3 regions of the Collibacillus ludicampi genome follow, and region 1 is predicted to be linked to each of the others. Evidence: riboswitches for the same ligand, from Rfam matches in the RefSeq annotation. Region 1 holds a riboswitch; each other region holds the start of a gene.
What was found. A riboswitch is a leader RNA that binds a small molecule or an ion and turns the genes downstream of it on or off. The one in region 1 is predicted to bind cyclic di-AMP.
Positions count from the first base shown of each region.

Region 2: linked by a shared signal. The riboswitch ahead of kimA (potassium transporter KimA) and the one ahead of DNHGIG_RS01885 (LysM peptidoglycan-binding domain-containing protein) in region 1 are both predicted to bind cyclic di-AMP.
Region 3: linked by a shared signal. The riboswitch ahead of DNHGIG_RS18745 (C40 family peptidase) and the one ahead of DNHGIG_RS01885 (LysM peptidoglycan-binding domain-containing protein) in region 1 are both predicted to bind cyclic di-AMP.

Region 1 covers NZ_BOQE01000001.1:359,058-363,268, reverse strand. The annotation lists gene DNHGIG_RS01895 (bifunctional 4-hydroxy-2-oxoglutarate aldolase/2-dehydro-3-deoxy-phosphogluconate aldolase) at 1-268, shown strand, start outside; gene DNHGIG_RS01890 (LacI family DNA-binding transcriptional regulator) at 316-1,341, shown strand; gene DNHGIG_RS01885 (LysM peptidoglycan-binding domain-containing protein) at 1,379-2,014, opposite strand; cyclic di-AMP (ydaO/yuaA leader) riboswitch at 2,026-2,165, opposite strand; gene DNHGIG_RS01880 (FTR1 family iron permease) at 2,426-3,391, opposite strand; gene DNHGIG_RS01875 (MalY/PatB family protein) at 3,859-4,211, shown strand, end outside.
Region 2 covers NZ_BOQE01000001.1:2,025,268-2,029,478, forward strand. The annotation lists gene DNHGIG_RS10230 (hypothetical protein) at 236-946, shown strand; gene DNHGIG_RS10235 (phosphodiester glycosidase family protein) at 889-1,239, shown strand; gene DNHGIG_RS10240 (hypothetical protein) at 1,293-2,171, shown strand; cyclic di-AMP (ydaO/yuaA leader) riboswitch at 2,332-2,464, shown strand; gene kimA (potassium transporter KimA) at 2,569-4,211, shown strand, end outside.
Region 3 covers NZ_BOQE01000001.1:3,706,243-3,710,453, reverse strand. The annotation lists gene DNHGIG_RS18755 (DUF309 domain-containing protein) at 1-305, shown strand, start outside; gene DNHGIG_RS18750 (ribonuclease H-like domain-containing protein) at 357-1,649, shown strand; cyclic di-AMP (ydaO/yuaA leader) riboswitch at 1,773-1,902, shown strand; gene DNHGIG_RS18745 (C40 family peptidase) at 1,901-2,590, shown strand; gene DNHGIG_RS18740 (AzlD domain-containing protein) at 2,742-3,047, opposite strand; gene DNHGIG_RS18735 (AzlC family ABC transporter permease) at 3,044-3,805, opposite strand; gene DNHGIG_RS18730 (helix-turn-helix domain-containing protein) at 3,887-4,211, shown strand, end outside.

The DNA.
Region 1 (4,211 bases):
TACAGATATTATGGCTGCCTTGGCACAAGGTCACCGTTTGATGAAACTGTTTCCTGCGAACGTCTTGGGGCCTGGTTATCTCAGAGGATTGAGAGAACCGTTTCCCCAGGTATCGTTTATGCCGACCGGTGGAATTTCCATTGCCGACATGAATGATTGGTTTGCCGCCGGCGCTGTGGCTGTTGGGATGGGAGGAGCACTTACAAAAGGGACAGCGGATCAAGTCAAGTGCAAGGCACAAGAAGCATTGGCACAATTACAAAGATGAAAGAGGATGAAATATCATGTATGTTTGATGAATAGGAGGGGAGGCGTATGGCGCGGGTCAAGATGGAGGATGTAGCAAAACTGGCAGGAGTATCGAAAAGCACCGTATCACAGTACCTCAATAAACGTTATGAATATATGAGCATTGAAACTCGTCAAAGAATTGAACAAGCGATCAAAGAAACAGGCTATCAGCGAAATGTTGTAGCGAGAAGCCTAAAAGTAAAGAAGACCCATACGATCGGAGTTATAGTAGCCAATATTCTGCACTATTTTTCAACTGCGATAAGCAGAGGGATCGAAGATTACTGCAATAAACACGGCTTCAACGTCATTGTATGTAATGCTGATGACAATCCTGTTAAGGAACGTGAATATATCGAAATGTTACTTGCCAAGCAAGTAGACGGTTTGATCCTTGCATCTACGAATGAAAATAATGACCTATTAAAAAAACTGGTTGAGGGAGGCTTTCCACTCGTCCTGGTTGATCGCAAATTAGATGGAATTGAAGCGGATGGAGTATTTTCAAACAACGTCAAGGCTTCTGTTGATGCGATCTCACATTTCATCAAACTGGGACATCGATCGATTGCGCTCTTCTCACCGGCCATCAAAAAATTATCACAAAGAAAAGAACGGTACGAAGGGTATCTACGAGCATTGAGCCAGCATCACATCGAGATTCAAGAACAATATATCAAATTTGTTGATAAGATTTCGGATACAAGAAAGATCATTTTGGAACTGTTACACTTGCCCGTTCCGCCAACGGCCCTCTTCTGTACTAATGATTTGACCACAATAGAAACTCTAAAAGTCCTCAAAGAAGAAAAGGTGAATATACCGAGCGATATAGCCGTTATTGGATTCGATGATTCCCCTTGGCTGCAACTTCTTGAGCCACCGCTTACGACCGTGGTTCAGCAAACCTATGATATGGGTGTGAAAAGCGCTGAATTACTTCTTAATAAGATCGAAAATCCACACTCGAAACACTGTACGGTTCATATCATGGATTGCCAGCTGATTGTTCGGGAGTCGTGCGGATTCCTACGCGCTGGGGTTGATTGAGTGGGGATAAAAAAAATAAGAAGGTACAACGACCTTCTTATTTTAATACATAAACCTTAATGTTTTGCATTCCAAATTTTGTTGCTTGTTGCGGGGACGTTGGAACAAAAATATCGATGCGATTTCCGTGCACGCCGATATCTGTTGCATGTGCAATCATTCCCCCTTTAGGAAGCCCCGGGAAATCGTACCCTGTGATATAAAGGGTAGATCCAAGCGGGATCACGGAAGGGTCTACGGCAACGGTTCCTACATGAAGAGGATTTCCCATGTAATCAATACCTGCATATCCTCCGTTTTCGCCAGGGGCAGCCGTATAAGCGGTCGCTACCATGGACAATTCCTTTTTATGCGGAAGTGTTTGCCGAGAAGTTGATTCCACGCGAGAGTTTGTGGAACTATTCTTTTTGGAAGTGCGAGAAGGAATTCGTATCTTTTCGCCAATTTGCAGATTCCGCGGACGAACGCCGGGATTGGTGGACAATAAATTTGCAAGCGGGACATGGAATTTTCTAGAGAGTTTCCAGAGCGTATCTCCTTTTTTGATGGAATACGTCCAACTTTCTTGTCCGGTTTGCAAATTCATTGGTGCGGCTGCGAAGGCTTGGGAAGAAATTCCAGCCATGGAAAGTCCCAATACAGTTGACAACAACATTGTTTTCACTTTCTTCATTCCTAGTACAACTCTCCTTTATCAATTGCCTACGAGGTTAGTTGACGGGTTCGGGTCAAGGAGTCACCCTACTTAAAACTCGAAGTTTTAAGATTCACCCCTAAAAAAAGTCCCCCGTTCTTCACATTTGAAGATTCGGCTATTCTTTTCTTACTGTACCATAGTATAAGCGCGATGCAACTCGAAAAATTTTACAACTAACTCTCGATTTAACGTCTAAAACCTAACATTGAGTTCTCGCATTCAACATATTTTGAACTGGTGACCGTTCAACAGTCACGATTCAACCGAATGGTTACCCCATGATGCTCAAGCGGCAATCAGAACATGAAAAATTTTCTTGTGCAGAAATACAATGAATGCATCCGGGAATTCCGGATGCAGCTATGTGTACAGGAGAATCTAGAAGATTCAGTTTGACAATTTTTCTTGTTTACGTGGTTGCCACACATGTAAGTATTGGTAGGCTAAATACGAGCCGATGACAACAATGACTGCAAAAACTTGTGACGCGAGAGTTTCAACAGTGGGGATTACCGAGAACCACAAGCCCATCCAATCGGGGATATCTAAGTCGATCTGAGTTGTCGAAATCCACCCGGCTTGCTGCATCTCCTGAACGGTCTCTCCAGTCATGACAAAGAGGACAACTCCCAGCATGATGCCAGTGATTACGAGCATTTTCTTGTAAGGGAGGCGTTGATGCGCGAAGAAGGTAAGCACGGCAACGAGCATCGTTAAGCCCAGACCAATCGCTGACCCAAGGAGAACCGCATGAGTGCCGACCTGCAACCGTATCGTCTGTAGGAAAAGTACAACTTCGAACCCTTCACGGTACATGGATGTCAGTCCTAGAATAATGAGTCCCTTGTATGTAATCGATTGGTCGTTACCCGATGATTCGATGATCTCGCGCTTCCTTTGGTTATGATGGGTGATCCAACCCGTCCAGTAGATCTTGTGAAAGAACCAGTTCATGATCACAAGCAGTACCACGTTCGCCAGGAGGCCGGTTGCTGCCTGAATATTGAGTTCTGATGTGGTGCTGCCGACTAAGTTGATGATCCCTACAACCACAAACCAGGTGACTAGTGTTGCCAAGAAAGACAATCCTGCACCAAGAGAAATCGGCTTCCAATAATCGCTTTTGGCACGTACGAGACTCGCTATAATTGCAGATAACACCAAAATGGCCTCAAGTCCCTCACGAAAAACAAGAATACCCGTGTCTATGATAGCAGCCGTTGGACTCAGGTTTTGATCGGTGGGATCAGGGGCTCCATGAGCGGTAACGCCCTGCCAGACGAAGACACCTACTACCAGAAATGCTGCTATACATACGAGAATTGATTTGGCATTAAGAAATGTGCGTAACATAGATTTCATCCCCTTTATTAATAATGAGAATCATTTTCATTACAATGGTATTTTATTCCCTCTTTGATTCTTCGTCAAGAGCTCTCAGGGAAAGTGGGGATACAACGATTTCATGATACGAAAACCCCGGATCATCCGGGATTTTATGTGAACGGATCGTCGACCGATCCGACCAGATCGCGAAGAACTCCATCACTGGCCCCGACAACGAAAGGAGTATCCGGTCTGATTCCCATTTGGGTCGCGTGTCCGGATTCATTCCGGAAAGATATTACCATGGGTGAGTAGATAGAACGATATTGGATGAAAGATATGATTTGACACGGGAGAGTATTGTTTTGTTCTCGTTGATGATTTGTAGTAAAATCATAAATTATGGAACAAATATACATGTGATTTTGTTAGTATTCGGACTCATGAATCAGTCTCCTCGAAAGGAATATAGGTTAGCAAAAGGAGGAAGAATCATGAAATATAACTTCGATGAAGTGATAGATCGTATAGGAACAAACTCGAGTAAGTGGGATTATCGCGAGAAGATTTTTGGTACGGAAGATGTACTCCCCTTATGGGTGGCCGATATGGATTTTCCGTGTCCGCCATGCGTTGTGGAAGCGATCATCAAACGGGCGCAGCATCCGATATACGGGTATCCGGGTAAGCCGCGTGAGTTTTACGCTGCTGCTGTCCATTGGCTCAAACGTAGATTTGGTGTTGATGTCCAACCGGAATGGATGGCTACGGTTCCCGGAGTTGTTCCTGGCATACATATTGCTATTGAAGCTTTTACGAATCCGGGGGACAAAGTCGTTGTACAACC
Region 2 (4,211 bases), 1.7 Mb from region 1:
AGTTTAACCTCTTCTCATTGTGATGAGCGTCACATTCGCTAGAAGGAGGTGAGTCCGGCACAGAAATGCTTGCATGTATTGCCGCTGCCGTACAGGTAAGATTGATTCCAGCCAATTTTTTCTCTGAACTCTATTTTTTTAAAATAGTTAACCTAGATTTTTGTAAGCTCGTCCTCTATACTTTAGGGCGAAAAGCTGTTTTTTAGGTGCCTGTCCGACATAGGAGATGATCGTTTTGCTTTTTACATCCAAGAAAAAGGAACACTCATCATTTCCTTTAAAAAACAAAAACACTCGCATGGGATCTATCATTACCATCACCATGGTCATGATCATCTATATGATCACTTCAACAGTTGCACTCGTCCTGTATGGACCATTTGAAAATCTGCGCAGTGCAGTGATAGGTGCCATACTCACAAGCCGACATCCTTGGGTCATCACTCCTTTTTATTCGGCAGCTACCTTGGCAAAGTACCGTCCTGTTTCCTTCGATACGATGGATCGGGGAACGTTGCCGGCCGGCGACTTTGCGAACATTCACGATGACGAAATCGAAGTGGTTCCGATCCAAACGGCCAAATATTCCGGCAGTTTATTGATCGTTCATGATCCAAAACGCGTACATGTGGCAGTGACAAAACATTTAAACTCTGTCGGGGAAACAGTCAGTGAAATGGTGAAAGATTCCGGTTCGATCGCCGGTATTAATGCTGGAGGATTTTCTGACGGCGGACATGGTACGGGCGGTATACCGCTCGGTATTACCGTTTCACGAGGAAAATTCATATGTGGGGATAAAACCTCCCGCGAACCTGTTATTGGAATCACGAAAAGCGGCGCACTGATCGTCGGCAAATATACGTTTCAAGAGCTCGAACAATTGGGATCGAAGATGCGGTCTCATTCGGGCCGGAATTGGTTCGCGACGGGAAGCCTTTTTTAAAGGCGACCGATGGATCCTGGGGCTTCGCGCCGAGATCCGCAATTGGTCAACGCAGCGATGGAGCGATTTTGTTACTTGCCCTCTCAGGGCGGGGGAATGGTGGAATTGGCGCAAGCTTGCTCGATTGCGAGCAAGTGATGTTGGAGCATGGAGCTTATGTGGCGGCCAATCTGGATGGAGGATACAGTTCCGAGCTTTATTATAAGAATCAATTTCTTGTGCCTCCGTCGAATCCCCTTGGAGAAAGATACGTGGCGACAAGCTTCGTCGTGGATGGGGGAAATAAAACATGAGAAAAAAGTGGAGGATGAACAAAAAAATATCTATATGGACAGGAGTTTTTACCTTGTTTACGTTGATCCAACTGGTGACACTCCATGAGATCGATAAGTTTTTGCAGCCTCCCATTTCCCCGGTAATGGAAAGGAATACAACAACCAAGGAACAAGAAACAGTAACCGTCATGCCCCCAAATAACGCTGAGCAAGTGATGTACAGCCAAGATAAACAGTATATGGCTTATACAACAAAGGATACACTGACGATAGCCGGAAAGGGAGGAACCATTTTTCAACAAACGGTAGGGCAGGTATCCTATCTGAAATGGCTGGGAAATACGAACACTCTATTATATTTTGTCCAAGGCTCTTATTTGGACGCTTATTTACTGCCATTGCATGAAGCGAAACCCTATTTGATCTACGAATGGTTTGGAGATCATCGGACGGTTGAGAACACCTTTTTTTCCCCGTACATGGAATACTTGTATATTGAAATGAAAAACGGCTCGATGAATGAAATTTACAAGTATGACGCGGTAAGCGGAATCCGTCAATTGCCATTGGGAGATATTCAAATCTCACGCATTGATTATGACGAGCTTTCCGATACGATGAATATAACCAGTTCTTTTGGAGGAGTCTGGCGTTACATGAATGATCGATTGTACCGTCCGGACGGTTCGGTCGTCATACCGGCTGTCGCGGTTCATCAGCCGAATCCAAAAGTTGATAACCATCAACATCTTGAGGAAAAGAAACCATCATCCACGTCAAACAATGAAATGAAGAGACCCCACGGCAATACATCCAAAGAGTCTCCAGGCAACATGAAACAGGCTAATGCTACCGTCTCGCCGCCTGCAGCAAAAACAACAGGAAGTACGGAGGCGGACAAATCGCTAGCTGGTTCTTCTCCCCAGGTGAAAGCTCAAGTACAAAAATAAGTGATATCGCATCTTTTAAAGGAATTACGTAAAAATCAGAGGTAATAAGAGCAAAGATCATACGCTTATGTAAAGTTTGTTTTTTCTTGGTCAAAATCGCTATAAATCACCAACGGGACGAATTGCTTTCCCTTCTTTGAGGGATATAATGAATATCAACATTTGCAAAACGCCGAATCTGTGAAGACAGAGCGGAGGACCCAATTTGTGGGGTGAATCCAAATGATTTGGTAGGGTGTTCTTCTGCCGCCCGAACCCGTCAGCTAACTTCGTAGGCGATCTGCAGAAGCGGTCGAATGACGTCAAACGACCCTTCGTGGTCGTTTTTTGCTTTTTTTAGAGCAGCAATTGGGAAAACTACATGGGATCACCCAGTGAAGGGAGAGCGTTTTTCACGATGGTACATAGTCATTTGCTTCATCCTCTTCTCGTTATCGCCGCGGTCGTGGCTATCCTGTTTGCCATATCCAATTTCAGCAGCTTGAAGAGGATCATCATCGGGCGGCCGATGCGAACGAAGGAACTGTACGCGAAACATAATAAACTTTTCTGGTTTATGGCATTGCTCGTATTGGCGGCGGATCTCTATTCATCGGTTGCGTATGGTCCCGAAGCCGGTATGACAGAATTGGCTTCCCTGGGATCTGATGTGAAGTGGTTAATTTTACCGATCACGATAGCCACCGTGATTCTTCTCGGAATCTTGATCGCCTCTTATATCATGGGGGTGATGGCGTATCCCAATGGTGGAGGGGCTTACACGATCGCAAAGGAAAATTTTGATAAACCTTGGGTTTCGTTGATCGCATCCAGTGCCTTGCTGGTCGATTACGTCCTGACCGTAGCCGTTTCGGTGTCGGCAGGTGTGCAAGCTGTTGCTTCCGCTTATCCGGTGATTGCGCCACATGCGACGACCATTTCCGTTCTTTGTGTGATCGTGATTCTAATCGTGAATTTGAGGGGAATCTCAGAATCCGCCACGGTATTTGCATGGCCTACTCTCTTTTTCATGATCTGCATGGGGATTCTCATCCTCACGGGAATTTCTGATCAGTTCCAACACGGTTTTGTACAGCCGTCAACTCCGCCGTTTGGGGTCATGCCAAAGGGATTGACAACACTTTTGATCCTCAAAGCATTTAGTGCAGCGTGTTCATCGCTCACAGGGATCGAAACCATTTCCAACTCGGTGCCGGTTTTTCGCGATCCTGCCACGAAAAATGCCGTAAAAGCCTATATCGCTCTCGGTCTTATCACCGGAGCTACGCTCTTGGGTTATTCTTATGAACTTTATGTCAAGGGAATCTCCGTGAATCCGCAGAATACCATGTTATCTCAATTAGCGGGCGTCTATTTTGGACATAGTATCGTTTATCAAATCATGATCTGGTCTACATTTATCGTTCTTATCTTGGCCGCCAATTCTACGTTCACGGGCTTCCCGCAACTTGCGGCGCTTGTCGCGTCTGACGGATTTTTGCCGCGTGCCTTGACGGTTCGTGGCGACCGTTTGGGATATTCGAACGGAATGCTGATTTTAACAGCTCTTGCATCCCTGTTAATCATTGGATTTGAAGCGAGGACGGAAGCTCTGATTCCGCTCTATTCGATCGGTGTATTTGTGTCGTTTACCATCGCACAGATCGGTCTAGTACGCCGTTGGATCCGCGTGAAAGGTTCCTACTGGAAGGTAAAAATGTCCATGAACGCCATTGGCGCTCTTACGACCATCAGTGTTTTGATCGTTGTCGCTTCAACGAAGTTTACAGAAGGGGCATGGATTGTACTCATCGTCTTGCCCGCAATCATCTTCGGTTGCTTAGGTATAAAACGTCATTATAACCAAGTGGCCAATGAGTTGCGCATTGATTTTGAAACTCATAAACCGAGTTCCCATCACATACTAACCATTGTGCTCATCTCGGGGATCCACCGTGTTGTACTCAATACGATATCGTTTGCGCAGAGTCTCAACACCGATGTGGTTGCTGTATACGTGGGGTTTAACGAACAGGATATTGAACGAATGGAACAGAAATG
Region 3 (4,211 bases), 3.3 Mb from region 1:
TTGAGCTCGCATGGAAGGCGGAAACGGAAGAACCCTTGAAGTCTTTTTACAAAGCGATGGTACAAGTGGCGACCGCACAGTTTAAAATAAGGCAGGGATATTTGAACGGTTTTCGTAAATTGTACAGCTATTGTTCTGATGTTTTACGTGAACTGCCTCCGGTGTATCAGGGGATTGACATGGTGAAACTTCGTCATGATTTTACGGAGCAATTGCGCAAATTGCCGCAAGATGATTTTATTGAAGAGGGAACCTATGCGCAATATGGTCTGGATTTTCTCAAACTCCATGTGATTGACTTTTGAAAAACCTGTACAAAAGGGAGGGCAACTCCTTTTAAGTAAGGATGAAGCGGAATGAGAAGCTTACGTGAACGGTTAAAAAGTTATAAGAAGGATATGATCCATCACGAGGCTGCGCCCGCCATCGAATCATTGGCAGAGGAATTCGAAGAGCAAACATCCGTTTTTCCCGAATCCGCGCTCGAGTCTGTGCTTCCGGGATGCGAGGAGATGACGCCGTATGGCCCTTGTTATTACCGCGATGTTCGCTTCGACGTACTGACAGCTCATGGACATTACCCGTTAGCCCGCACGCTCCACCTGCCCTTAGATGTTTTCTATAAAGTGTGCAAGGTGAAGGACGGGCCGCATGAGTGGGATGAGGTTTGCTTTTTTGATACAGAGACAACAGGACTTGGATCGGGTGCAGGAACTTTCATTTTTCTGTTCGGAATCGGCTTTTATGAAGAAGATGAATTCGTCATTCGTCAGTATTTTTTGCGTTCCTATACGGAAGAGCGAGCGCTTCTCTGGTCACTAGCCGAACTGCTGAAAAGGTTTCGGGTCATCGTTTCCTTTAACGGAAAGGGATTTGATTGGAAATTACTAGAAACTAGATTTTCGATGGCACGTCTGCAAGTACCGTCTGTGATTCATCTGGATCTCCTTCCTCCTTCCAGGCGGTTGTGGAAAAAGATTCTTGGTAACTGTAAATTGACGACTATAGAACAGGAAGTCCTAGGATTTTCACGCAACGATGACATTCCGGGTAAGAAGGCACCCGAGATATTTTTCGCGTACTTGTCGGACGGAGATGCCCGTCCTCTTGTAGGGGTATTTACACATAATGTCCATGACATTCTGACACTTGTAACGTTATCTGCACATATCGGAATGATGGTGGAACATCCGTTACATATGGCGACACATCCTGAGGAATTGTTCGGTTTAGCACGCTGGTACGATGAATGGCTGCAAGGTAAGACGAGTGAGGCTTGTCTGGTGAAAATCGCCGAGATGGATGAGACGAATGAATATGCGAGGGAAGCCATGTGGAAGCTTTCCCTTTTTTATAAACGGCTCGGTCAATATGAAAAAGCGGTCTTGCTCTGGCATGAGTTGTTGGATGGACATGGAATGTGGCAAACCGCACCGCGGATAGAACTGGCCAAGTATTATGAGCACAAGATGCGCGACTATCAGCGCGCCTTGCGATTCACAGAAGAAACGATCGCATTGCTGCAAGAAAAACGCTCGCTCGTTCGTTCTCTGTACATCGATCACGAATTGAAAGAACTGTTTCATCGGCATAACCGTCTCAAGAATAAAATGAGAAAAGCGGTAAACGACAGTGTTCAACAGCGATAGACATAAGGCTCCTGGCAAAAGGGAGCTTTTTTTGTTTCATTTGAAAAAAAGTGGCGAGAAAAGAAGGAATTTGGCATTTTTTCGCGAATTTTAGTAGAGCAGAGAAATGTGATTTCAAACCAGATAGAAAATTTGCCGAATCTGACAGACGGTCAGTACGGGGGACGATTTATTGGGGTGAATCGCTTGCATGCGTAGGGGACCTCTACCCGAACCCGACAACTAACCTCGGAGGCACAGGAGGAATGGAAGTGAAGAAAGGTGTCAGAGCTCTACTATTCGCAGGTACGATTGGAGTATCTTTTCTCACCGCATCGACAGCCATGGCTGCGGAAACTGACTGGAACGTCCTGCTGAAGAAAGGTTCCCAGGGAGAGAAGGTCATCGAATTACAACAAGACTTACGCTTGTTAAACTATTTTACATATCCAACAAATACAGGATACTATGGCGAAGTTACAGAAGAGGCGGTCAAAGCGTTTCAAAGGGATCATGGTATTCAAGTCAACGGGATGGTCGGGAAAACAACCGGGACATATATCGAAAAGGAACTGAAAGCAAGAGGCCTGGATACAAATTCTATCCAGAAAGCGAATGTTGTTGAAATCGCTAAAAAATACCTGGGTACCCCCTATCAATATGCGGGTATGAGCCCATCCGGATTTGACTGTTCCGGTTTCGTAAAATATGTATATGCACAACGAGGTGTCGATTTGCCGCGTACTTCCCAAGAGATGTATAACACGGGAACAACGGTTTCCGATTTAAAGCCTGGCGATCTGGTATTCTTCTCTACATATGAACCGGGTCCTTCACACGTAGGGATTTACATAGGTGATAACCAATTTATCTCTGCAACGAGTTCCAGCGGTGTGAAAATCGATAGTTTTAGCAACCAATACTGGGGACCTCGTTATATTGGGGCGAAGCGAGTGATGTGATTTCATGAAATTCACAGTTGCGTGTGCGGATTGGTTTTCAATGATTCAATGACGTGGGGGTAGGAGTAGTCACGTTTTCATCCATGGACTCCTACGAAGCAGGCGGCTCACCTGGCAGGTGGCCGCTTTTCTGTTACTTAGGTTGCGCAACTTACCCGATGACCATTTTCCAGAAGAATGCCCCCATGATGCCCACAAGTACAACTGCCATAACATTTGCCCGGAAAAACGCCAATACGACCGAAAGGACACCGCCAGCAATCGACGATGCTATGCTTCCTGTCGAACTGAGTATTCCGGGAAAAATGAGTGCACCCAATGCTGCGAAAGGAATCAATTGAAAAAATCGGTTTAGAAAAGGAGGGAATCGTACATGCTGTAATAAAACCATAGGAAGCATGCGAGGCAAATATGTTACGAGTCCCATTCCAATCACGAGTAACCAAAGATGTTTCATGACTCATCTACCCCTTTTGGAAATAGTAGGGAACCGATGATAGCGGAGATAATCGTTGAAATGATGATCTCCCATCCGCCAGAGATACCGGAGAAGAGTGGTACCCAATGAAGGATCGTTTGCATTGTCATGGCACAGAGAGTGACCACGAAGATGGGCAGTGATTTTCGCAATGAAGGGATTAATAAGCCAATAAACATGGCATACAAAGCGATTCCCATACTGGATTGAATCGACTCGGGTAGGCCAGCAGCAACGAACAATCCCGTCCAAGTACCAAGATTCCATGCGCTAAAAGCTGTCAGGTTGAGACCCAATAGAAATACAGGATGTAAACGTTGTTCCTTCTGCAAAGAGGCGACGGTGAATGTTTCATCGGTGATCCCAAATGCTAAAAGTGCCATCCAGTTTTTTGAAGTCCCTTTATATATCCTTTGAGAAATCGATGCAGTCATGAGAAAATGTCGTAAATTCAGAATAAAAGTAGTCAAAAGGATTTCCCAAGGTGTGGCGCCAAGTGAGAGTAATTGTACGCCAACAAATTGGCTTGCCCCGGCATAGATGAGAAATGACATCATCATGGTCGCATACGTGGGGACTCCTGCAGATTTCGCAACGAGACCGAATGTAATTGCGATAGGTATATAACCGACGGCGATCGGCATCCCTGTTTTCACGCCTTGGAAAAACTGTTGCCGATGGTAAAATCGTATGTTTCTCCCTTGTAGATCGATCGTTTCTTTTGTTTCCGCTTGCATAGACGTACCCTCCCGCATAAAGTATAATATATTATACTTTAGGTACGTTATATTAAACAAGAGGGGGAGGATGGGGGCGCTTTGGAGCACATTCATATCAAGATCGGGAAAAACCTGCATCGTATACGCAAAAACCGGGGATATACTCTTGACAAAGTAGCTGAACTCACTGGGGTTAGCAAAGGAATGTTGGGACAGATCGAGCGAGGGGCAACGAGTCCAACGGTCACGACATTGTGGAAGATAGCCAGTGGACTGAATATATCCTTTTCTTCCTTGATCGAAGAAGAGAGTCCTGCTGTTTCTGTCATATCCCTTGCAAATATTCGTCCACTTCTTGAAGAGGATGGAAAATTTCGCGTGTATCCGATGTTTCCCTTTGATCAGAAGAAACGGTTTGAAATGT